DNA from 2 places in the Paraburkholderia strydomiana genome. Region 1 is predicted to be linked to the other one. Evidence: riboswitches for the same ligand, from Rfam matches in the RefSeq annotation. Region 1 holds a riboswitch; the other holds the start of a gene.

Region 1 (11,241 bases):
GCGCTGCGTGGCCTGCAAAGCGAACCACTTGTCGATTACAAGCGGCTCCTTCTCGAAGCGCCGGTAGAAGTCGTCGAGCGCATGCTGCGCTTCCGCGCTGCCGCCGTTTGCCGCCGATGCATTGAGCAACGCGGACAGCGCCGCCGCGCGGTCCGTCATGTTGTTCGCCGCATCGTATTGCGCGGACGCGAGCCGCACCGTTTCCGACGGATCGTCGAGTTCAGTGAGATAAGACAACGCCAGGTTCTTCAACGCGCGGTGGCCTGCCGCCGCCGGCGTGGCTTCGTACGGGCCGGGCGTGCGATGTTGCTCGTAAATCTTGAGCCAGTCGTTCTTGAGTGCATTGGCGAGGCGCTTGCGCACGAACTGCCGCGCCGCATGCACGGCCGCCGGATTGGATTCGGCCATCTGCTCGGCGAGATACGCTTCGGACGGCAGCATCAATGCAAGTTCGCGGAAGGCTGGAGAGAGCGACTCGTCCGTGAGCACGCGTGCGAACGCGGCCGCCACCGAGTCGTCGAGCTGTAGCTCCTCGCCGCTCGCGGCCCGTCCGGCTAGCGTCAGCAACTCGCGCGTGGCGAGCCGTTGACCGGCTTCCCAGCGGTTGAACGGATCGCTGTCGTGCGCGAGGAGGAACGCCAGTTGATCCGCCGAGTAATCGTATTCGACGATCACCGGCGCCGAGAAATTCCGCAGCAGCGATGGCAACGGTTCCTGCGCCACATTGACGAACGTAAAGGTCTGTTCGGTCTGCGTGAATTCGAGCACGCGTGTGGTCGAGTCCGAAGCCTTCGGCTCACTCTCCAGTTGCAACGGCAAGTCCTTTCCGTCTTTGCCGATCAGGCCGATCGCAAACGGAATCAGCAGCGGGCCTTTTTGCGTTTCGCGTGCGGCCGGTGCCGCGTCGCCATAACCTTGCGTGAGCGTTACGCTGTAGCGCTGCTGCGCGGCGTCATAACGCGTGCGCACCGACACTCGCGGCGTGCCCGCCTGGCTGTACCAGCGCTCGAACTGCGCGAGGTCGCGGCCGTTCGCGTCGGCGAGCGCGTGACGGAAGTCGTCGCAGGTCACGGCCTGGCCGTCGTGCCGCTTGAAATACAGGTCCATGCCCTTGCGAAACCCTTCGCGGCCGAACAGCGTCTGATACATCCGCACGACTTCGGAGCCTTTCTCGTAGACCGTCATCGTGTAGAAGTTATTGATCTCGACGTAGCTTTCGGGACGCACCGGGTGGGCCATCGGTCCGGCGTCTTCGGCGAACTGCATCTGGCGCAGCACGCGCACGTCTTCGATGCGCTTGGTGGCGCGCGCGGCTTCGTCACTGCCGTCGGCCTCGCCGGCGGCCATGTCGGCCGAAAATTCCTGATCGCGAAATACTGTCAGGCCTTCCTTGAGGCTCAACTGGAACCAGTCGCGGCAGGTCACGCGATTGCCGGTCCAGTTGTGGAAATACTCGTGGCCGACCACCGCCTCGATATTCGCGAAGTCGGTGTCGGTCGCCGTTTCGGGGTTCGCCAGCACATACTTCGTGTTGAAGATGTTGAGCCCCTTGTTCTCCATCGCGCCCATGTTGAAGTCGCTCACGGCGACGATCATGAAGCGGTCCAGATCCAGTTCAAGCCCGAAGCGCTCCTCGTCCCAGCGGATCGAGTGAATCAGCGAATCCATTGCGTGACGCGTCTTGTCGAGATCGTGCGGCTCGACCCATACCTGCAGCAGCTTTTCCTTGCCCGAACCCGTCTTTACTCGCTCTTCCAGCGCAACGAGCTTGCCGGCGACAAGTGCGAACAGATAGCTCGGCTTTCTGAACGGATCTTCCCAGCGCGCGAAATGGCGGCCGTCCGGCAGATCGCCTTCTTCGAGCAGATTGCCGTTGGACAGCAGCACGGGGTAATCGGCCTTGCTGGCCCGCAGCGTAACCGTGTAAGTGGCCATGACGTCTGGCCGGTCGAGGAAGTACGTGATGCGGCGAAAGCCTTCGGCCTCGCACTGCGTGAAGAAATTCCCACTCGAAACATACAGGCCGGAGAGCGTGGTGTTCGCGGCCGGATTGCAAATGTTCGTGAGCGTGAGCTCGAACTTCTCCGGCACATTGTCGAGGACCAGCCCGTGTTCGTGCGCATGCGCGTTGGCGAACGGCTGGCCGTCGAGCGTAGCGCTGACGAACTCAAGCTGTTCGCCCATTAGCTCGAGATGCGCGGCGCGCGACGCGTCCGGATTGCGGCGCACGCGCATTGTGTTCTTCACGACCGTGCGTTCCGGCAGCAGGTCGAATTCGAGTGCGACGGTGTCGATCAGGAAAGCGGGCGGCGCATAATCGGCGCGGCGGATCACATTGGGCGTTGCGGTATCGGCCATGGCGTTCTGTAGTGATGGGACTCGAGCGGCCGGCGCACGAAGGCGTGTGAGCCGGGCTTGTCGAGCCATTGTACAAAGCCTCGGGGAATCGTGCGGAGCGAACTTTCGACCGTTCCCAACGCGCCGCAAGGCCGGCGCGCGACCGGCCGTCCAGACAAACATAGGGCCACGCGGCGGGGCCCGGAACGTGAGGCCTGGCCTACGGTCTACGTACAATACGAACCCGAGCCGACCCAAACGCTTCACGAGGTAGACCATGAAAACGAATCGATGGACGCGCCGCGCCATGCTGCTGCTGGCGGCGCTGACCGTGCTGCTGTCCGGCTGCACGACTTATGTGACGACGCAAGTCACCGCGTTCTCCGACTGGAGCGGCGGCGACGCGACGCGCACCTACGCGTTCATGCGCGAACCCGATCAGCGGAACAATCTCGAACTGACCACGTATGAGCACATCGTCGCCAATGAACTGGCCACGCACGCGTTTCGCCAGGTGGACGGCGCGCAGGCGCGCTATCTGGTCGGACTCTCGTATGGAATTCGTTCGGACGTGGTGACAGTGGCCGAGCCGGTCTATTACAACCCGTGGCCGGCGCCTTACTGGGGGTGGGGGCGTCCGTACGATCCGTGGGGGCCGTGGGGACCGTTTCCCGCCGGATACGTGAACCAGAGCTATCCGATCTTCACGCATCTGCTCGGTGTTCGGATCACGGAGCGCGCGACCGGCAAGGAGGTCTACAACGTGACCGCGCGCAATTCGGGCGGCGAGTCGTCGCTGGTGAGGGCCATGCCGTATCTCGCTCGCAGCGCGCTCGCAGACTTCCCGCTCGGCAATGGCGTTGTGCGTACGGTCAAGATTCCGCTAGGCACCGGCGCAGGCGCTCCAAACGAAACGCCTGTGCCCGCCGCTGCCCCGGCATCGGCAATGGCGCCCGCGCCCGCGTCCGGCGCGAAAGCCGCGCAGTGATGCAGCGGTGACGGAGCAGTGACAGGGCGGTGAAGCGCGGCGGCGCGCAATCCGGCTGGCGCCCGGATCGCGCGGTTCGCTTCAGATTCCTGCGCCGAACAACGCCATTGTCCCGAGAACGACGAACAGCACGGCGGCGATGCCATGCACGACGCCGGTCGGCAGACGATGAGCGAAACGGTCGCCGAGCAGGATCGCCGGCACGTTGGCGATCATCATGCCGAGCGTGGTGCCGGCCACCACGCCGAAGAAATCGTGAAACCGCGCGGCCAGCGCCACCGTCGCGATCTGCGTCTTGTCGCCCATCTCCGCCAGGAAAAATGCCACGACAGTTGCGCCGAAGACGCCGAGGTGGGTGCGGTTCGTGTTGGCCTCGTCATCGGCTAGCTTGTCGGGCACGAGAATCCACAAACCCATGCCGATGAACGAAATAGCCAGCGCCCAGCGCATCACGGTCGGCGTGAGCAGCGAGCCGAGCCACGCGCCAAGTGCGCCCGCGCCCGCGTGATTGACGAGTGTCGCCGCCAGCACGCCCAGAATAATTGGCACCGGCTTCCGATAACGCGCGGCAAGCACGAGCGACAGCAATTGCGTCTTGTCGCCGATCTCGGCGAGCGCGACCGCTCCGGTCGAAATGAGAAAAGCGTGGATCACGTTGTTTTGGATTCCCGGGCCGAGATTGAACGAGCGACGACCCACGACACGCCGGGCCCAATTGCGGCGGGGTGTGGGTCATCGGTCTCGCCAGGCCAGAGGCTGCGGCTGCCATGGCCGTGACGGCCAAGTCTGTTGACAGGCGCCCCCGCGAGTTCGCGTTCCACGAGCCCGGCCTGCTTGCCGGACGAACGCGCTGCGGGGCGGCTACTCCCCAATGAGGGGCGGATTATAGCAGGCGAGGCATGACGGCCGCAGCGCCGACCCTTGCATCGGCCGGCAAAACGAATGTATTGAAGTGCAACAGCCTTCGCAGAAAGTTTATTGAAAGTTTCAAGCTGCTTTCAACGTAAGCCGCGTCGCGCAACACTGCAATCCGACAGGAAAACACACCGCCATAGGTAGATTCCCAAGCGTCCCTTGAAACGTCCGCGAAATCTAATATCGCCTGAACGGCACCGTGGCAATCGCGACACGGATACAGATGGATACGTCTTTTTTGGCTGATTTAAACGAAAATCTTCAGTATGATTCCGGCCACTGCGGGAGCCGGAGCCAATTTATAAGGTCGATTGTCAGAGGCACCTAAATAATCTGGCCGATGTGCCGTTAATTTCGGTGAACCTACAAAAAGACTGATCGACCCGCGGCTGGAGTTGCCGGTCCGCGCGGCGCGCATACGCTATGAAGGCTGCGTGTTCCGTCAGGCGCTTCAACCTCTCCCTGCTTCTACGCGCGAACACCGATATGCCCGATCCGCACTGGACCATTCCGGTCGCTCGCTGGTCTAGCTGGCCTGCCGCCGCTTCTGCCGCACCCGACATCGGCTTTATCGAGCCGATCGTGCGGCGGCGTCTCAGCACTCTGTCCAGAGTCGCGCTGAAGGTTGCGCACGATTGTGTCGGCGCCGGCGAGGCCCGCGTCGTGTTCGCCTCGCGGCACGGGGAATTGCGCCGCACTACCGACATCCTCCGCGCAATCAGCTCCGGCGAGCCCGTCTCGCCGACCGCCTTCAGCCTCTCGGTGCTCAACGCCATGACGGGCGTGTTCGGCATTGCGCGCGGCGACCGCTCGGCGGCGAGCGCGATCTCCGCCGGGCCCGAAACGCTCGGCTATGCGCTCCTCGAAGCCTATGCGCAATTCGCGACGCAGCCTGCGTCGCCGGTATTGCTCGTCTACGCGGACGAGCCCGCTGATCCCGCATACGGCACCATCGAAGACGAAGTCCAGGGCGGCGCGATCGCTATTCTGCTGAGCAGCGAAGGCGCGTTGGGCCACCTCGTGTGCGCGCGATCCTCGGCGGTCGCCCCGGATACCGCGCGCGCAGTCGGCCAGCGCGACCCCGGCCCGACGGCTGAAACGGCAGCATCGGCAACAAGCACAGCAGCCGTTGCAGCCGCTGAAAAAAGCGTAGCGCCGGGCCACAGCGCGGCAACAGGTGCAACTGGCGCGGCGCAACCGCCCGATACCGCCGAAGCGGAAACGCGCTTCGCCACGCAAAGCCAGGCGCTGCTGCACTGTCTCGAAACCGGCAAGCCGGCGGCCTGGCAGGGCGCCGGCGGCCTCTGGCATTGGGGATGGCATGACTGCGCGGCTTGATTACGCCTGGCGACTCTTTGCCACCGGCATGGCGTTCGTCGTGTTCGGCATTTGCGGCGTGCTATTTTCTGTGCTCGTGTTTCCGCTCGCGTGGCTGTGGCCGCATCGCGCGTCGCGACAGTTTGCGGTGACGGGCGTGATCCACTGGTTCTTCCGCGCGCTTGTCGCCGTACTGCAGCGGATCGGCGTAATGGAGCTCGAAGTGTCGGGCGTGGATGCGTTGCGCGCGCGCACACCGTCCATCGTGGTCGCGAATCACCCCACATATCTCGACGTGATGGTGCTGCTCTCGCTCACGCCGCATGCATGCTGCGTCGTGAAAAACGCGCACTGGAGCAATCCGTGTTTCTGGGGCATCGTGCGCTCGGCGGAATATGTCAGCAATGTCGATCCCGCCGAACTGGTCGAGGCCGGCGCGAGGCAGCTGGCCGCGGGCTATACGATGATCATATTTCCGGAAGGCACGCGCAGCCCCGCGCCGAACCGGTTGCATGCGTTTTCGCGCGGTTTCGCGCATATGGCGTTGAAGGTCGGCGCGCCGATCGTGCCTGTGCTGATGGATTGCGATCCGCCCGCGTTCACGAAGCAGATGCGCTGGTACCACGTGCCCGCGCGAGCGTTCCGCATGCGCGTGAACGTGCTGGAACCATTGGGCGTGGACCAGCTCAAGGCAGACGACACCACACCGGCTCTCGCTGCGCGCAGCGTGACGAGTGCCGTCGAAGCACACATTACTCAGCACCTGTTCGATTATGGATTCTTTAAAACTGGAAATTAAGCAGCTCCTCATCGAAGCACTCGATCTGGAAGACCTGAGTCCCGCCGATATCGACGACGACGCGCCGTTGTTCGATACCGACGGCATCGGTCTCGATTCGATCGACGCGCTCGAAATCGGCATCGTGCTGCGCAAACAATACCAATTGACCATTGCGGCAAACGACGAACGCACGCGCGAACACTTCCGCTCGATCAGCACGCTGGCCGCGCTGGTCGAGAGTCAGCGCGAAGCGGCGCACGCTGCGAACGAAACCAACAGAAAAGGGGAATAAATCGTGTCCGAGGCAGAGATTCTTGAACGCATCCGCGCCATCTTCAAAGAGAACTTCGCAATCGAGCCCGAGCGCGTGACGCCCGACGCCCATCTGTTCGAAGACCTCGATCTGGATAGCATCGACGCCGTCGATCTCGCGATCAAGCTGCAGGAAATGACCGGCCGCCGAATCAAGCCGGAAGAGTTCAAGTCGGTGCGCACGGTCGGCGACGTGATCGGTGCTGTCGAATCCCTGCTGGCGGCCCAAGGCTGATGCCGGCAGTGCGCTCGGGAACGCCGGCGAACGCGGCTGAAGCGCCTGCTTCCGGCGCCTCGTCCACCGGCGGGCGTCATTGGGTCAAGGCAGTCGTGCAAGTGCTGGTGAAGCTCGCCTATCCGGCGTTGATCCTGTGCGCGTGGCGGTGGGACACGCCGCGTTACGTCGGCTGCATGCTGTTCGCGATCCTGTGGTTGCAGCGCTGGGCCGGCAGCGGTCCGGTCGCGACATCGCTGCGCCGCCTTTCCGGAATCGACTGGACTGTGGTCGGCTTGCTGAGCTGCGCGTCGGCGGCAATCGTATTGACCAACAGCGAGCTGTTGTTGCGCCTGTATCCATCGCTCGTCAATCTCGGACTGCTGATCGCGTTCGGCGCGACGCTCGTGCACGGGCCTTCGATGATCGAAAAGTTCGCGCGCCTCGGCAACCCCGATCTGCCACCGGGCGCAGTGCGCCATACGCGGCGCGTTACTCAGGTGTGGTGTGTGTTTTTTCTGCTGAACGGTGCTTTCTCCGCTTATACCGCGCTCTACTGGAGCCGCGCGAGCTGGTCGCTCTATAACGGCGCGATTGCTTACGTGCTGATCGGTGTTTTGCTGATCGCCGAGGTCATATGGCGCTACCTCGTGGTGCTGCCGCGCGCAGCACGTTCGGAGGCGGCATGATCGCGTTGCACGACCTGTTGTCGACTCCGTTGAGTACAGCGGCTGCCGCTACGCCCGTATGCCGCGATCGCGGTTTGCTGCTCGATCGCGCCGCGTTTCGCGCGCGCGTTGCGACGCTCCGGGCGGCCGTGCAATCGCAGGCCGCGCAACGCTACGCATTGTGTATCGACGATCCATTCGATTTCGCCTGCGCCTTATTTGCGCTGTTCGCATGCGGCAAGGAGCCGGTGATTCCGGCGAACGCGACGCCCGGCTATCTCGCCGACCTCGCCGATGCGTACGACGTCGTGCTCACCGACGCCACGCTGGCGCCGCATGTGCAAGCCGCCGCCGACGCCGCTCAAGCTCTGGGCACACATATCGACCCGCAAGCACCGCTCACGCTCTATACGTCGGGCAGCAGCGGCCGGCCCAAGCCGATTCGCAAAACGCTCGCGCAGTTCAACGCCGAGGTGCATACGCTAGAAAAGCAGTGGGGCGCGCTGGTCGGCGACGCGACGATGCTTGCGAGCGTCCCGCATCATCACATCTACGGTCTGTTGTTTCGCGTGATGTGGCCGCTCGCCGCCGGCCGCGCATTCGACCGTGAGATCAGCATCGAACCGCTGCATCTGCAAGCGCAACTCGCGCAGTGCGGCGCGGCGGTGATCGTGTCGACGCCCGCGCAGTTATCGCGCTGGCCTGCGCTGCCTGGCTTCACCGGATTGACGCCCGCACCGCGCGCTTTTTTCTCGTCGGGCGGTCCGCTCGCGCTCGAAGCCGCGCACGAATATGCGGCGGCTTACGGCGCCGCGCCGCTCGAAATCTATGGCAGCACTGAGACCGGTGGCATTGCGTGGCGCCGCCAGGATCAGACGGATGCATGGCAACCGGTGACCGGCATCGAAGTGCGCCGCGACGAAGACGGTGCGCTCAGCGTGCGCTCACCGCATCTGGACCACGACGGCTGGCATCGCACCGACGACCGGATCGCTTTCGACGAGCAAGGCCGCTTCCGTTTGCAAGGCCGCCTCGATCGCGTGATGAAGCTCGATGGCAAGCGCGTGTCGCTGCCGGAACTGGAAGCGCGACTCGCGCTGCATCCGTATGTCACACAAGCGGCAATCGTGCCGCTCGAGGGTGGCGTGCGTGAGCGCGTCGGCGCTGTCGTCGCGTTGACCGAAGCGGGTAATAAAGCATTGCGCGACGAAGGCCGCGTGCTGCTCGCGAAAACCCTGCGCCGACATCTCGCCGATTATTTCGATGTCGTCGTGTTGCCGCGTCACTGGCGCTTTCGTCTCGCGTTGCCGTTCGACGCACGTGGCAAGCTGCCGGTCTCGGCGGTCGCAGCGACGTTCGAGCCGCGTGCCGAAGGCGTCGAAGTGCTGGCCGAAGCGCGCGGTGGGGACACTGGGGAGACACTGCATTACGAGTTGCGCGTGCCCGCCACGCTCACGCATTTCGCCGGCCACTTTCCGGGCTTGCCGATTCTGCCGGGCGTTGTACAGATCGATTGGGCGATGCGTCTGGCCGCGGAGCAACTGCCTTGCGTGCGCGGTTTCACGTCGATCGATCGATTGAAGTTCATGGCGCCGGTTGGGCCGGGCGCGGTGCTCAAGCTCACGCTCGCGCACGATCCCGCACGTCAGCGCGTGCAGTTCGCGTACCGGGCGAACGAGCGCGAATGCGCGTCGGGCGTGATCGTTTATCGGGCGGACGCATGATGAACTTCGCTCCCTGCATCGTGATCCCGATCTACAACCACAAAGACGCAATTGGCGCGACCGTCGCGCATCTCGCGGTGCACGGCTTGCCGATTTTTGTCGTCGACGACGGCAGCGACGAGGCCACCCAGCAGGTGCTCGCGCAACTCGCGCGCGAGTACGCGGTGCAGCTCACGTTACTGCGCCTGCCCGTCAACGGCGGCAAAGGCGCGGCGGTGATGGCGGGGTTGCGCGCCGCGCGCGACGCCCACTACACGCACGCGTTGCAGATCGACGCCGACGGCCAGCACGACGCCACCGACGTGCCGCGCTTCATCGAAGCGGCGCGCGCCGAACCGGGTGCGGTGATTCTCGGCCGTCCCGTCTACGACGAGAGCGTGCCGAAAGCGCGTCTCTACGGCCGTTATCTGACGCATGTCTGGGTGTGGATCGAAACGCTTTCGCTGACCATTCGCGATTCCATGTGCGGCTTTCGCCTGTATCCGCTTGCGCTGGCTGGCGATCTGATCGACAGCGTGCAGTTGCCCACGCGGATGGACTTCGACATCGAAATTCTCGTGCGCCTTTACTGGCGTCGCGCCGCATTCCACTCGATTCCCACGCGCGTCACCTACGCGAGCGACGGCGTTTCGCATTTCGACGTGCTGTGGGACAACGTGCGCATCAGCCGCAGCCACACACGGCTCGTGTGCGGCATGCTGGCGCGTCTGCCGATGCTGCTCGCGCACAAGTTCATGCCACGGCGTGCCGCGCCCGCCGGTGCACGAAGCAAACAAAGCGGCGGCGCCGAGGCTCAGGACTGGTGGCGTATTGCCGAACGTGGCAGTCATCTGGGCATGTCATTGCTCGCGCTCAGCTGCAAGCTGTTCGGCCGCCGCTTCACCGGGCTGTGGCTGCATCCGATCGTTGCATATTTCCTTTTGACGGGACGTGCCGCGCGCGAGGCGTCGGCGAATTACTTCAGGCGTCTGCGCGAGGCCGAACCGCGTGGCGATACGCCTCGCCCAGGCTGGCTCTCCGCGTATCGTCACATGCTCGCATTCGCCCAATCGGGCTTCGACAAGCTCGCCGCATGGTCCGGGCGCGTCAACAATGCGGACGTCCAGTTCGAAGATCCTTCGGCGTTCGAAGCATTGGTTGCGAGCGGCAAGGGCGCGCTGGTTATCGGCGCGCATCTCGGCAATCTGGAGATGACTCGTGCGCTCGCCGCACAGGGCGCGTATGCGAAAGTCACGGCAGTCGTCTATACCGAACATGCGCGCCGCTTCAACAGCGTGCTGGCCTCCGCGAATAGCGAGTTCACGCGGCACCTGCTGGAAGTCGCGGACTTCGGGCCCGAAACCGCGATGATGATGCAGGAGCGCGTCGACGCGGGCGAGTTGCTGGTGATCGTCGGCGACCGTGTGCCTGCGCACGAAGCCGGCCGCACCACCGAGGCGCGTTTCCTCGGCGCGACTGCGCCTTTCGCGCAAGGTCCATATGTGCTCGCGCATGCACTCGGCTGTCCGGTCTACCTGTTCTTCTGTCTGAAAGAACACGACGGTTATCGTCTTTATTTCGAGCCGTTCGCCGAGCGCATCGAATTGCCGCGCCGCGAACGCACGCAGCATCTCGCCGCCTGGGCGCAGCGTTATGCAGTGCGTCTCGAACATTACTGTCGCAAGGCACCTTATCAATGGTTCAACTTCTTCGATTTCTGGGCTCGCCCCAAGCGAGACGCGAATGGCCGAACATGACCTGATCGACGCGCCGGATGCCGGCGCGCATGCGGCTTCCAACGGCGATAGCCACGCGGCTCACGTCGTGATCGGCGGGCGCAAGCTGAGTATCGAAGAAGTCGTCGCGATTGCTCAGCATCGCGCGCCGGTTGCGTTGAACGCAGACCCGGCATGGCGCGCCCGTATTCAACGCGGCGCGGATTTTCTGCGCCGCCATCTTGCCGCGGGCGAGACGGTCTACGGCGTCAACACGGGTTACGGCGACGC
Region 2 (11,241 bases), on a different contig from region 1:
AAGCCAGCGGATGCAGCATAAGATTCCGGCCGACCAGACCGTTATCGTTCAGCAGCCCATCCGGAAATGCGCTCGACCTGGAGTTGAGCAACAGGCGCGGCGTGCCGACGCCGCTGCAGGCCACCACGACCACACGCGCGTTCAGCCGATGCTCGACGCCATCGGCGTCCATATAAAGCACACCGTCTGCTTGTCCGCGCGCATCGAGCGTGATTTCGCGGACGCGGCATTGTGTCCTCACTTCGACACCCTGCTGGCGCGCAACCGGCCAATACGTGACATCCACGCTGGCTTTCGCGCCCTGTGCGCAACCGGTATTGCAAGGACCGAGATTCACGCACGCGCCGCGATTGCCGTGCCGGTGCGTATTGATCGCGCTGTACGACGGCCACCAGTGCCAGCCGAGTTCATTGAATGCGGCGGCCATTGTTCGACCCATCGGGCCGAGCGGGATGGGCGGCAGCAGCGACTCGTAGTCCGGATTCGCGGGATCGCCGACGAGTCCGGCCACGCCCATCATCCGCTCGTTTTCGGTGAAGAACGGCTTCAGTTCCTCGAAGCTGAGCGGCCAGTCGTCGCCGACGCCGTCGAGTGTGCGCGTACGAAAATCCGACGGATGAAAGCGCGGAAAGTGCGCCGAATACAGAATGGTGCTGCCGCCAAAGCCGTTGAAGTTGGCAATGGATATAGGAGATGCGGAATCGTCAATCGGATAGTCGGCCGCGCTGCGGCGCACCGACGGATTCGAGCTATACGCGCCCGAACGGCTCAATTCCCAGTCGACGGACGCCGACGGGTAATCGGATGGCTTCGTGACGGAGCCCTGCTCGAGGCACACGATGCGCAACGAGCGATCGCGGCTCAAACTCCAGGCAGCGGCGGCGCCGCTCGCTCCGGAGCCGATGATCACGATGTCCGCAACTTCTTTCATACCGGCGATTTCTTTTTCGGCAGATATTGTTCGAGGATTTCCGGAATCGTGATGAGCATGTCCGCTTCGCAGGCGATTTCGCCGTCGACCTTCGCCACGCCGCGACCCTTGCAGATGCCGCGATTCCACGACAACACTTCGGTGTCGATTTCGAACTTTTTGCCCGGCAGAACTTCCTTACGATAACGCACGGTGTGCTGCAACGCGTGCGTCACCTTGCCCTTAAGGCCGGGCAGCGTGGTGATCGCCACGGTGAGCATCTGCGCGAGCGCTTCCAACTGAAGCGCGCCGGGCATATTCGGGCCACCGGGAAAATGAACCGGGAAGTACCACTCGTTCATTGTCAGGTTTTTATAGCCGCGCGCGTATTTCCCGGGCATGACTTCATCGACGTGGTCGATCATCAGGAAGGGATAGCGATTCGGCTGGTATTCCTGCAGCTCGATGCAATTGAGACTGAACTTGTCCATCTGTTCCTCTGGTGTCCGATGCGTCATTGAATGTCTACGACGCGCGAGAGGCTCGCGACAACGTCGTAGCCATCCCATACGATATTCATATCCAGCGCGCGCCCAATCGGCACGACGCGGTCGATGCCACGCAGCCGCCGCGAGACGACGAAATCCTGCAACTGCGTCTTGTCGACGCCAAAGTAGGTGAGCGTCTGATAGCGTTCGTTCACGATCGGCGCGAGCTTGTCGAGCGACGCGAGCGTGACTTCGTGAACGGTGCCGAAGTAACCGCGGCATTCGTCCTGATCGGCCGCGACCGCCGACAACTCGACGCGATACAACAGATTGCCATGCTGACGGATCGCAACGACCTGCTCGTTGTCGAATGCATGGCGGCATGCCTGCACGTATTTGTCCATCACCTGGACGGGCTCCGGCGTATAGCGCTGGGCAACGTGTTTGACGAGCGCGGGCCAGAGCCGCTCTTTCGCGGCTTCAACGGCGTCTTGCGATCCTATCCATGCGACGAGTTGCGGGGACGAACACGCGGCCTGATCCATCAGATACAAGTCGTTGAACATCTGATGGCAAAGCGTGCGCAAACCTTCGTCGTCGAGAGACAACACGGCTTGCGGTTCCATCACACACAACGAATAGCGGTCGGAAAACGCGACCTCGCGCGAGCGCGGGCGGCTTGGCAGTGCACGCATGTGCTCGACGGTCTGGTCGCCGCCCCACACGAGCCGCGCATCGGCGACGGAGAGCCAGAAGCGGTTCAGCAGATCGTCGCGCTCAAAGCGAGTCAGCAGGATGCAATCGGACAGCGCAGCGTGCCGCTCGTCCTTCAACAGATCTCCGATTGCTTCGACGAGAACTTCTGCGGTGGCGGACGCTCGCGACGGCAAACGCAGCACGCAAGTGTTGCCCGACAGCAAGCCGAACGCGAGCGAAAAGGCGAAGTTCACGGGCACATTCGACGGGCACACATGAAATGACAAGCCGAGGCCCATGCGAACTTCGTCGCGCGAACCAAACTTCGTGGCAAGCTGCGTCAGATTCGCACGACGGCACCAATAGGCGAAGCTGACGACGTCTGGCATCGACCGCGTCTCGGCACGGGCCAGCAACGCGCGCGACAGATCGGCGAGAAACTCCACGCGTGCCGCGTCGAACACCGGCGCGGGCGCATTCGAGATCTCGTCCCGACGGCCGACCAGAATCGTGGTCTTGCCCTGAATCTCATCGGGAATACGTATCACTGCAACCTCTCGTCTCGGCGTTCTGAATCCGGCCGTGCACCTTGAAATAGGTGCCGTGGCGACCGCATGCGCAATCGTCGACACCGACAATCTCTCCTTGATCCTCACTTAGCAACGAGTGACCTGGATAGCTGTGCGGAATAACCGACAACAACTGGATCAAGCCTGGCTTGCCCGGCGGCAGCGCGCTGAAATCGAGCGGATCGCGAATGATCACGTCCGACCACGACGACGCATGCAAATGCCCGCGCTCGCATTCGACGAAGATCGAACCGGTTTGCTCGACCATACCGTAGTAGTTGTGCACACGCGCAACACCGGCAACGTTTTGCAGGCGGCGCTTGAATTCATCGGCACTGACTGCCTTCGATTGAAGCTGCTTCCAGCCGCCGCCATGAATTAGAATGCCGCGTTCGAGAGGCAGCGTCTCGCCGCAGGCTTCGAGCGCCTCAACGAGATGCTGCCAGACGATGAACGTGAAGCCGAACAACAACACGGGCTGATCCCGGTGCTTGTCGAGGAAGCGTCGCGTCGCTTCGAGATTGAGCGACATGTCGTCGTTCAACGCATATTCGACGTCGCGACCGAAAATCGAAAAGCCGAGAATGCCGGCAGTGCGCGCGGAAAAACGATAGCGGTCGGCGACCGTCGCGCGGCAGTCGATCACGAGCATCGGCAGACGCTTCGGCCCAATGAAGTCGCCGACAATGCGCGACAGCACTTTGACCTGAAGCGCCGACGTCTGCTTGTCGAGAAAGATCTGCGACACGTTCTGGCCGCTCGTGCCCGACGATGTCATCGTCTTGATGACTTCGCTTCTGGGCACGCTAAGCAATTGCTCGTGCTTGAAGAGCCGCACGGGCAGAAACGGAAGTTCTTCCAACGTGGCCGCTTGGCGCTTCGCACCGAGCTTGTCGACAATCGCACGGTATTGCGGGCAACCTTCGTAGTGCAGGCGCGTGAGGCGCTGCAGTTCGTCCCGCAGCGCAGGCTCCTTGTCCGCCTTGGGAAGCGCGAACACCGGCCATTGCGGGACGTCGCTCAGGACAATTGGGTCAGACATTGATAGTCAACCTTTCCTGTGGGTAGGCGCGGCAATTCCGGCAAGCGGCTCACGGCGACGACTGAAGGATGAAGTCCAAGCGACTTCGCCATGGCGGTCCTGAATTCGTCTGCGACGAAATCAGGCTTGTCCACTACGTGAATGACCAGTTGCTCGTCGGTACCCTTTGCGGCGCAGGCGAAGCCTTTGTCGGCGGCGATCTGCTCGACCGCATCGAGCGAGATTCGCAGGCCCAATATTTTCAGGAAGCGATGACGGCGCCCTTCGATGAAGAAACAGCCGTCTTCGTCGATCCGCGCGAGATCGCCGGTGCGCAGCGTGCCGCCGTTCAGATCGCCTAACGCGAGATCGGCGGCCTTTTGCGCATAGCCCATCGACACATTACCGCCCGCGTAGACGAGTTCGCCCACTTCGCCGGGCTCAGCGATCGTGCGTCCGTCGTCGCTCTCGAGCCACAGGCGGCCATCCGGAATCGCGCGGCCGATACTGCCCGCCTTGTGCTCGATTTCTTCCGGGTTCAGATAGGCGATGCGCGCGGTCGCTTCCGTTTGACCGTACATCGAAAAGAAGCGAATGCCCTTTGCGCGGCAGATTTCGCTGACCTGGCGAAGCTTCGCCGGGTCCATGCGACCGCCCGCCTGCGTCAATGTTCGTACCGACGGCATGTTGATTCGCGCCAGACGCAGCTTCAGCAAAATGTCGTAGCTATAGGGTACGCCCGCGAAACTCGTCACCCCGTGGTCGTTGATCTGCCGCCAGAACGCGGCGTCCATCAGCGAGCGGTCCGATACGACGAGCGACGCGCCCGCCAGCAAATGGCTGTTGATGACCGACAGACCATACGAGTAGTTGAACGGCAACGACGTGATCGCCCGCTCTTCGTGCGTGATGTGCAGATACTCGGCAATCGACGTCGCATTCGCGCGTAAATTTGCGGCGCTCAGACGCACGAGCTTGGGCGAGCCGGTGGAGCCCGACGTCGTCATCAGCAACGCGAGGTCGGGGTGAAGGTCGACGCGTGCCGAATCGGCGCGGCGATACAAACCGTAGGCGCCTTCCTGATGAACCAGCGTGCCGTATTCCGCACCGGTCGAAGAGAAAATGTACGCCGGATCGTATGTGTCGATCAGGCGATTCAACTGCACCTGATCGAGCCCGCTGCTCAACAGGAGCGGCACAGTGCCGCTCGCGAGCGACGCGAGATAGCACAGCACCGTCGGCAGATCGTTGCCGCCGACGATAAAAAGCAGTTGCCTTGCAGGCAACGCGGTCGCGAGCCGGTCAACGGCCTGATGCAGTTCGGCATACGTGAGCGTGACACCGCTCTCCGTAATGAGCGCTGCGCGTTCAGGATATTGCCGGCTAACGAACCCGGAGTTCATAGCTCTACGCCGTACTTCTTGAGCTTGTCGACGCCGATGGTGTACGAGCCGAATTCGATGATGTCGTCGGTCTCCATCATGATGCCGAAGGTGTCCTCGAGCGCCGCGATCATGCCCATGTGGCCGACCGAGTCCCACGCCGGCACGCATTGATAGACGAAAGCTTCGTTCAGCGCGTCGCGCGGAACGGCGAAGCTGTCCATGAACACCTGATCGTATTTATCTCTGTTCGTCATTTATTGCCAATCTCACTTGAAGACCTTGCGGTCGGTATTAGGACGGGCAACGCGCGCGGGGTTGCCCAGGGCGATCACGTCGTCGGGAATGTCGGAGTACACGACCGATCCCATGCCGACGATTGAATTCGAGCCGATGCGCACGCCCTCCTTGATCAACGCGCCCATGCCGAGGTAGCTGTTCGCGCCGATCACGCACGCGCCGCCGATGTTGACCATCGACGAGACGACGGTGTTTTCGCCGACCTGTACATCATGGCCGACGATCGACATGGTGTTCACGCAAACATTGCGGCCAAGTTGCGCGTCGCTGGAAATGGAGCACAGCGGCGTGACCACGAGGCCTTCGCCGAGCGACGCGGTGTCGGCGACGAGCGAGCTGACGTCGATCACCTGGCCCAGGCGGGCGCCGGCTTCGCGCAGCTTATTGCCGAGCTTCTCGCGGCCTGCCGGCTCGCCCACGGCGATCACGAACTCGGCCTGGTCGAGATGTCCGGCGACTTCCGCATCGTTGAAGCGCAATACCTGGGTGCCGTAGAACGTGCGCTCTTCGCGGATGTCGTCGACGAAGCAGATCTGGTCCCAGCGCCGGCTCACCGCGTTCTGGCGGCGCGCGACGTCCATCACTTCTTTGCCGAAGCCGCCGGCGCCGTACACGAAAAGTCTCAGAGTCACGATTTTGAATCACCCGAACATGAATGCCGGCGTCTCGGCCCGTATGGCGGTTGATGCGGCGAGCCGCTCAAGACCAGACAGATGGGCACCGAGGCCAATGGAACATGGTCGAAATTATGCCGTTGCACCCTCGTTCGCGATTCCAAGAGTTAGCACTGGAAAAGCCTTTAAATCGATGCATTGCGGGACGCGTGAGGCGGGGGGGCAGGAGGGTTGGGCGGGGGGTGCTCGGCGGCTCGGCGTGGGCGCGCCGAGGGTTGCGTGAGCTTAGGGCTGCGTGGGCTTGGCGGGCTGCGCGCAGCGGCCCGCCCGGGCTGTGTGAGACAGCCGACAGCTGCAGTGGCCCTCCTGGTCGCACGCTGCGGCGCAAACTGCGCGAACGCTACCGCATTGTGCAAAACACCGGCGAGGTGCCCGAAACGCCTGCAGCGCCGCGGGAATCTGCCGGGCTACGTGAGACATGCGCCTGCGCAACGCCTAGCGGCTCAGCGTAATCGCCAGATAAGCCACATAAAGCGCACCGCACACGAGCAGCGCCCACACCGGCGCGCCGCGCTCGCGCGCGTTGATCCGCAGCCAAGCCGCCGCGGCTAGCGTGATGACGATGCCCGTGACAACCTCGATTCGCGGCGTCCACGGCGTCAGAAGGATGCCGATCGCCGGCAGCAACGTGCCCTGAAACACCATTGCACCGGTGATGTTGCCGAACGCCAGCGTGTCCTTGCCGCGGCGAATCCACAGGATGCTGTTCACCTTCTCCGGCAGTTCGGTAGCGATCGGGATGATCAGCAGGGAGAGCAGCAGCGGCGAGACGCCGAACGCCTCGGACACGCCCCGAACGCCGTGGATGAAACCTTCGGCGCCCCAAACCAGCAAGGCGACCGCGAGCACGAGCTGAACAGCGATCGTCGCCAGGTTCGTCGAGACGCCGAGGCGCGCGAGCATCATCTTGCCCGGCGCCTCCGTGCCGTGACCGGCATCCACGAGACTGTTCGACGCACGGAAAGTCGCCACCACATAGGCGACGTAGACGCCCACGAGCGCAATGCTGAACAGCGCGCGGACGATTCTTTGTTCGTGCGGCACATACATGGCCGCAGCCGCCAGCAGGAACGCGAAAAGAAAATAGTTGAGGTCACGCGTGAAGCCCGAGCGTTCCGGTGCGACGCGTCCGCCGATGCCGCGTGAACGCAGAACCGCGAGCGTCATAAGGAAGGTGGACAGCGTGGAAAGCATCAGCGGCGCGCCGAGGATCGCGCCGACACCGATTTCCTCATTGACGGCATGATCAGCCGTGCCGCCGATGATTGCGATCAGCGGCACCAAGGTCTCCGGCAACGCAGTGCCGACCGCCGCAAACAGCGAGCCGGTGACGCCTTCCGAGATTTTGAGGCGCTCGCCGAGATGTTCGAGCGCGTTGGTGAAAAGCTCGGCCGCCACCAGAATGACGACCAGCATGACAGCCAGTTCGATGATAAGACCGGTCATGCACGGCTCCCGTCGACGGGAAGCGCGCGGCACGGCGCATGGTGCAGGAGGAAATTGGGTAGGGGACAACGTGATTTCACAGCGGCTCCGCGGTCGGACGTTAGACGAACCAATGACGCACCGCCACCCGTCCGACCAGAACGAAGCAGTGCGCCAATGGTCTCGCCAAACCGACCCGGTCGAACGCGCCATGACCAGTCAGGTCAAGTATGTTGACGCGCTCTCCTTCATGCGATGCGTGAAGGAAGGCTACTCCCCAGTGACCGGGGGATTCTAGCGGGAGTGAGCACAACGGACAAGCCTGGGTATGGGGCGCCGAATGGCGCGGCATTGAGGGCGCGGGAAATAAAAAAGGGCTTAGGCGTTGTTTGCCTAAACCCTTGATTCCGAGCCAATGTTATTGGCGCGCCCGGCTGGGATCGAACCAGCAACCCCTGCCTTCGGAGGGCAGTACTCTATCCATTGAGCTACGGGCGCTTTGACACAAGAAACGCGAAAGCGCGGCAAACTGAGCGGATGCGGCGCCAAAGCAAGACCGAAAGGATACCCGGTTTCCGCCATACCGTCCACCGGACGGCCTTCGGGCCCGTTTCCCGTGGTTTCGCGCACCTTTGCAGGACTTCGCGCGATGCGGGTAAACGCCTGCTGAACAGCACGCCGCGGCCCTCGCCGCCGCAGAAAGCTTGCGTCTATAATCGTCCGTGGCCGATCAAGAACAAGAAGTTGCCGTCGCGCTGTACCGCTCACATACCCACGGAGACGAGACAAGCATGAGCGAAGCACCACACGGAGCCCCGATCAAAACCCCAGGACAGCTCATCGCCGCGGTCATCGCCGGGTTTGCTGTGCCGATCATCATCATCGTTCTGCTGGCCTATTACGTCGACAATTCGACGCGCACGGGCGCTGGCACCGACAGTCTCTCCCAAGCCGAGGTCAGTGCCCGCATCAAGCCTATCGCTCAGGTCGACATTCGCGACGCCAACGCGCCGCGCGTCTATAAGACCGGCGAAGAAGTCTACAAGGCGGTCTGCTCGACCTGTCACGCGTCCGGCGCGGCAGGCGCACCCAAGTTCACCAATACTGCCGACTGGGCACCACGCATCTCGCAAGGCTTCGACACGCTGCTGCATACGGCGCTCGCCGGTAAAGGCGCGATGCCGCCACGCGGCGGCACGAGCCCGGACGATTACAGCGACTTCGAAATCGCCCGCGCGGTGACCTACATGGCGAACAATTCGGGCGCAAGCTTCGCTGAACCGGCGCAACCGGCATCGGGCGCGGCGGCCGCGTCCGGCGCGGCGGCCGCTTCTGTCGCGGCCGGCGCTTCCGGTGCAACAGCTGCCGCCGGCGCTTCCGACGCGGGCGCGGCACAAGCCGCCGCCGCAGTGGCGGCAATGGCGAGCGTCCCGCAAGCTGCGGCTCCGGCATCCGGCGCCACGCAAAGCGCGGATGCATCGCAAGCGGGCAAGGCCCTGTACCAGCAGGTGTGCCAGGCATGTCATGCTGCCGGCGTGCTCAACGCGCCGAAGTTCGGGGACAAGGAAGCGTGGGCGGCGCGCCTGAAAGAGCCGATGGACACCGTCTACAACTATGCGCTGCACGGCAAGGGCGCGATGCCGCCCAAAGGCGGCTCGAACGCCTCGGACGCCGACGTAAAGGCCGCCGTCGACTACATGGTCAGTGCCGCGAAGTGACGGGAAGTAACACGAAGTAGCGCGCATTAGTCGCGCATTAATCGCGCGCAAAGACAATTGCGCGCCGCTTGCCCGACAACTCGATCCCTGCACCGCAACCACGCGGGCAGGGATTTTTTATGCTCGACGGATTCTCGCGCGCGCGTGCCGCCTTATTGCTCGCCGACGGGACGAGCGAAGGCATCGACAAACGAGAGCGCCGGCGTCCTGCGCGCAAGCTCGGTGAAACGCGCGTGCAATTCCGCCGGCGGAAGCCACGGATAACTCAAGCCTTCCTGCAACGCGTCGAGCAACGCGCCATCTGCATCGGGCACGACGTCCATGCGTGCGATGTGAATATGAAAGCGGCTGACAGCGGGCGTCTTATCGAAAGTCCAGCAATAGACGCCGTGGCCCACGCGCAATGCGCCGGCGGCCGGTTCACGCATCAGCACGAGCCACGGCAGCGCATCGATCACACCGTCGCGCACGTTCAGCGAGTCGCACAAGTAATACGTGCGGCACCGCGTGTAGGTCGCGCCGAAATCGGTGACGAGCGTCTTCGTGATCGCGTCTATGCCGACCGTGCGCGCGGGGAAGGTGATTGTCGACGTCGCAAGAGAAATGGTGAGCTCGGCGTCGGGAGCAAAAGCATCCGGCATGCGTTGCGCGCGCGTGTTGTCTTTCGCGTCGATGTAGGCTTCGAGGGCGCGAGTGTATGGCGCGAGCGTCGGCGAGGTCATGCGGCGGTCTCCAGTTGACAGGCTCGAAGGTGCGCAAAGGTACGCGAAGGTACATGACCATGCGACCGAGCAGCCGCGCCACTGTAGCGCGGCTTTCCACAAAAACCGGTGAAGCACCTGAGGTTAGCGGGGTCTTGCCACGCACGCGCTAACCACGGCATTCAAGGCTTCTGCAGCAGCGCCTTGAGACTCGCGAGCCGGTCTTTCGGCGACATCGGCGCCTCTTCGGGCGTCGGCGGCGGCGCGTCGTCGAGCAGCATCTCGGGAATGAATCGCGACGGCTCGCAAACCACCGTCTCCCGTGCGCGCTTGCGCTTTTTGCACCAGTTCAGATGCAGACTGCGTTGCGCGCGCGTGATCGCGACATACATCAGACGGCGCTCTTCCTCGATGCGCGCGTCGTCGATCGGCTCGTCGTCCGCGCCGCCTCTATGCGGCATGATTCCTTCTTCGACGCCCACCAGAAACACGTGCGGATACTCGAGCCCCTTCGACGCGTGCACGGTTGAGAGCCGCACCGCGTCCGGGTCTTCCTCGCGGCCTTCGAGCATCGACATCAGCGCGACCGTCTGGATGAGGCCGAGCAGGTTCTTGCCCGTGTCGCCAAAGCCGTCCGCCGTGTCGTAGCCGGTTGCCTCCTGGTTGCCCGAGCCAGCGGATTCATCCGAGCCTTGGGGCTCCGCCTTCGTGCCCTTGCGCTTCAACCATTCGATGAACTCCAGAACGTTTTGCCACTTGGATTGCGCCTGACGTTCATCGAATGCGTCGTACAGATACGCTTCGTAGTGGATCGCGTCCATCAACTCGTCGAGCAGCGTGCCGGCCGCGTCCTTTTCGGCGCGGTCGGTGAGGCGCTGCATGAAGTCGCAGAACACGCGCATCGGTTCGATCTGACGCGGCGACAAGCGCGCTTCAATGCCGCCCATATACACCGCCTCGAACAGCGACACCTTCGCTTGACCCGCGAACGAGCCGAGTGCTTCGAGCGTCGTGTTACCGACCCCGCGACGCGGCGTGGTGATCGCGCGGATGAACGCGGGGTCGTCGTTAGCGTTCGCAATCAGCCGCAGATACGCGCAAATGTCCTTGATTTCGGCTTTATCGAAGAATGACTGGCCGCCGGACAGCACATACGGAATCCGCTCGCGGCGCAGCACCTGTTCGAAAATGCGCGCCTGAAAGTTGCCGCGATAGAGAATTGCGTAGTCGCGAAAATTCGCACGGCGCTCGAACTTGTGCGCGGACAGACGAAACACTACGGACTCGGCTTCGTGCTCTTCGTCGTTGCACGGCGTGACGGTGATCGAATCCCCCATGCCGTGCTCGGACCACAGTT

What was found. Region 1 has a riboswitch for manganese ahead of J2W46_RS07555 (TMEM165/GDT1 family protein). Riboswitches for the same ligand answer to the same signal wherever they lie in the genome.
Region 2: it holds a riboswitch for manganese, as region 1 does, so the genes downstream of both, J2W46_RS18650 (sodium:calcium antiporter) here and J2W46_RS07555 (TMEM165/GDT1 family protein) in region 1, are expected to answer to the same signal.

What each region holds. Positions count from the first base shown of each region.
Region 1 is NZ_JAVDVL010000002.1:433,182-444,422, reverse strand. It holds gene pepN (aminopeptidase N) at 1-2,358, opposite strand, end outside; gene J2W46_RS07560 (DUF4136 domain-containing protein) at 2,615-3,325, shown strand; gene J2W46_RS07555 (TMEM165/GDT1 family protein) at 3,407-3,979, opposite strand; yybP-ykoY riboswitch at 3,991-4,207, opposite strand; gene J2W46_RS07550 (beta-ketoacyl synthase chain length factor) at 4,727-5,578, shown strand; gene J2W46_RS07545 (lysophospholipid acyltransferase family protein) at 5,562-6,356, shown strand; gene J2W46_RS07540 (phosphopantetheine-binding protein) at 6,331-6,630, shown strand; gene J2W46_RS07535 (acyl carrier protein) at 6,634-6,885, shown strand; gene J2W46_RS07530 (COG4648 family protein) at 6,885-7,553, shown strand; gene J2W46_RS07525 (AMP-binding protein) at 7,550-9,256, shown strand; gene J2W46_RS07520 (glycosyltransferase family 2 protein) at 9,256-10,992, shown strand; gene J2W46_RS07515 (HAL/PAL/TAL family ammonia-lyase) at 10,979-11,241, shown strand, end outside.
Region 2 is NZ_JAVDVL010000006.1:304,565-315,805, reverse strand. It holds gene J2W46_RS18685 (GMC family oxidoreductase) at 1-931, opposite strand, end outside; gene fabZ (3-hydroxyacyl-ACP dehydratase FabZ) at 928-1,401, opposite strand; gene J2W46_RS18675 (acyl-CoA reductase) at 1,425-2,642, opposite strand; gene J2W46_RS18670 (LuxE/PaaK family acyltransferase) at 2,623-3,705, opposite strand; gene J2W46_RS18665 (AMP-binding protein) at 3,684-5,087, opposite strand; gene J2W46_RS18660 (acyl carrier protein) at 5,084-5,323, opposite strand; gene J2W46_RS18655 (acetyltransferase) at 5,336-5,998, opposite strand; gene J2W46_RS18650 (sodium:calcium antiporter) at 6,476-7,486, opposite strand; yybP-ykoY riboswitch at 7,576-7,756, opposite strand; tRNA gene J2W46_RS18645 (tRNA-Arg) at 7,888-7,963, opposite strand; gene J2W46_RS18640 (c-type cytochrome) at 8,257-9,183, shown strand; gene J2W46_RS18635 (hypothetical protein) at 9,336-9,905, opposite strand; gene J2W46_RS18630 (UvrD-helicase domain-containing protein) at 10,067-11,241, opposite strand, start outside.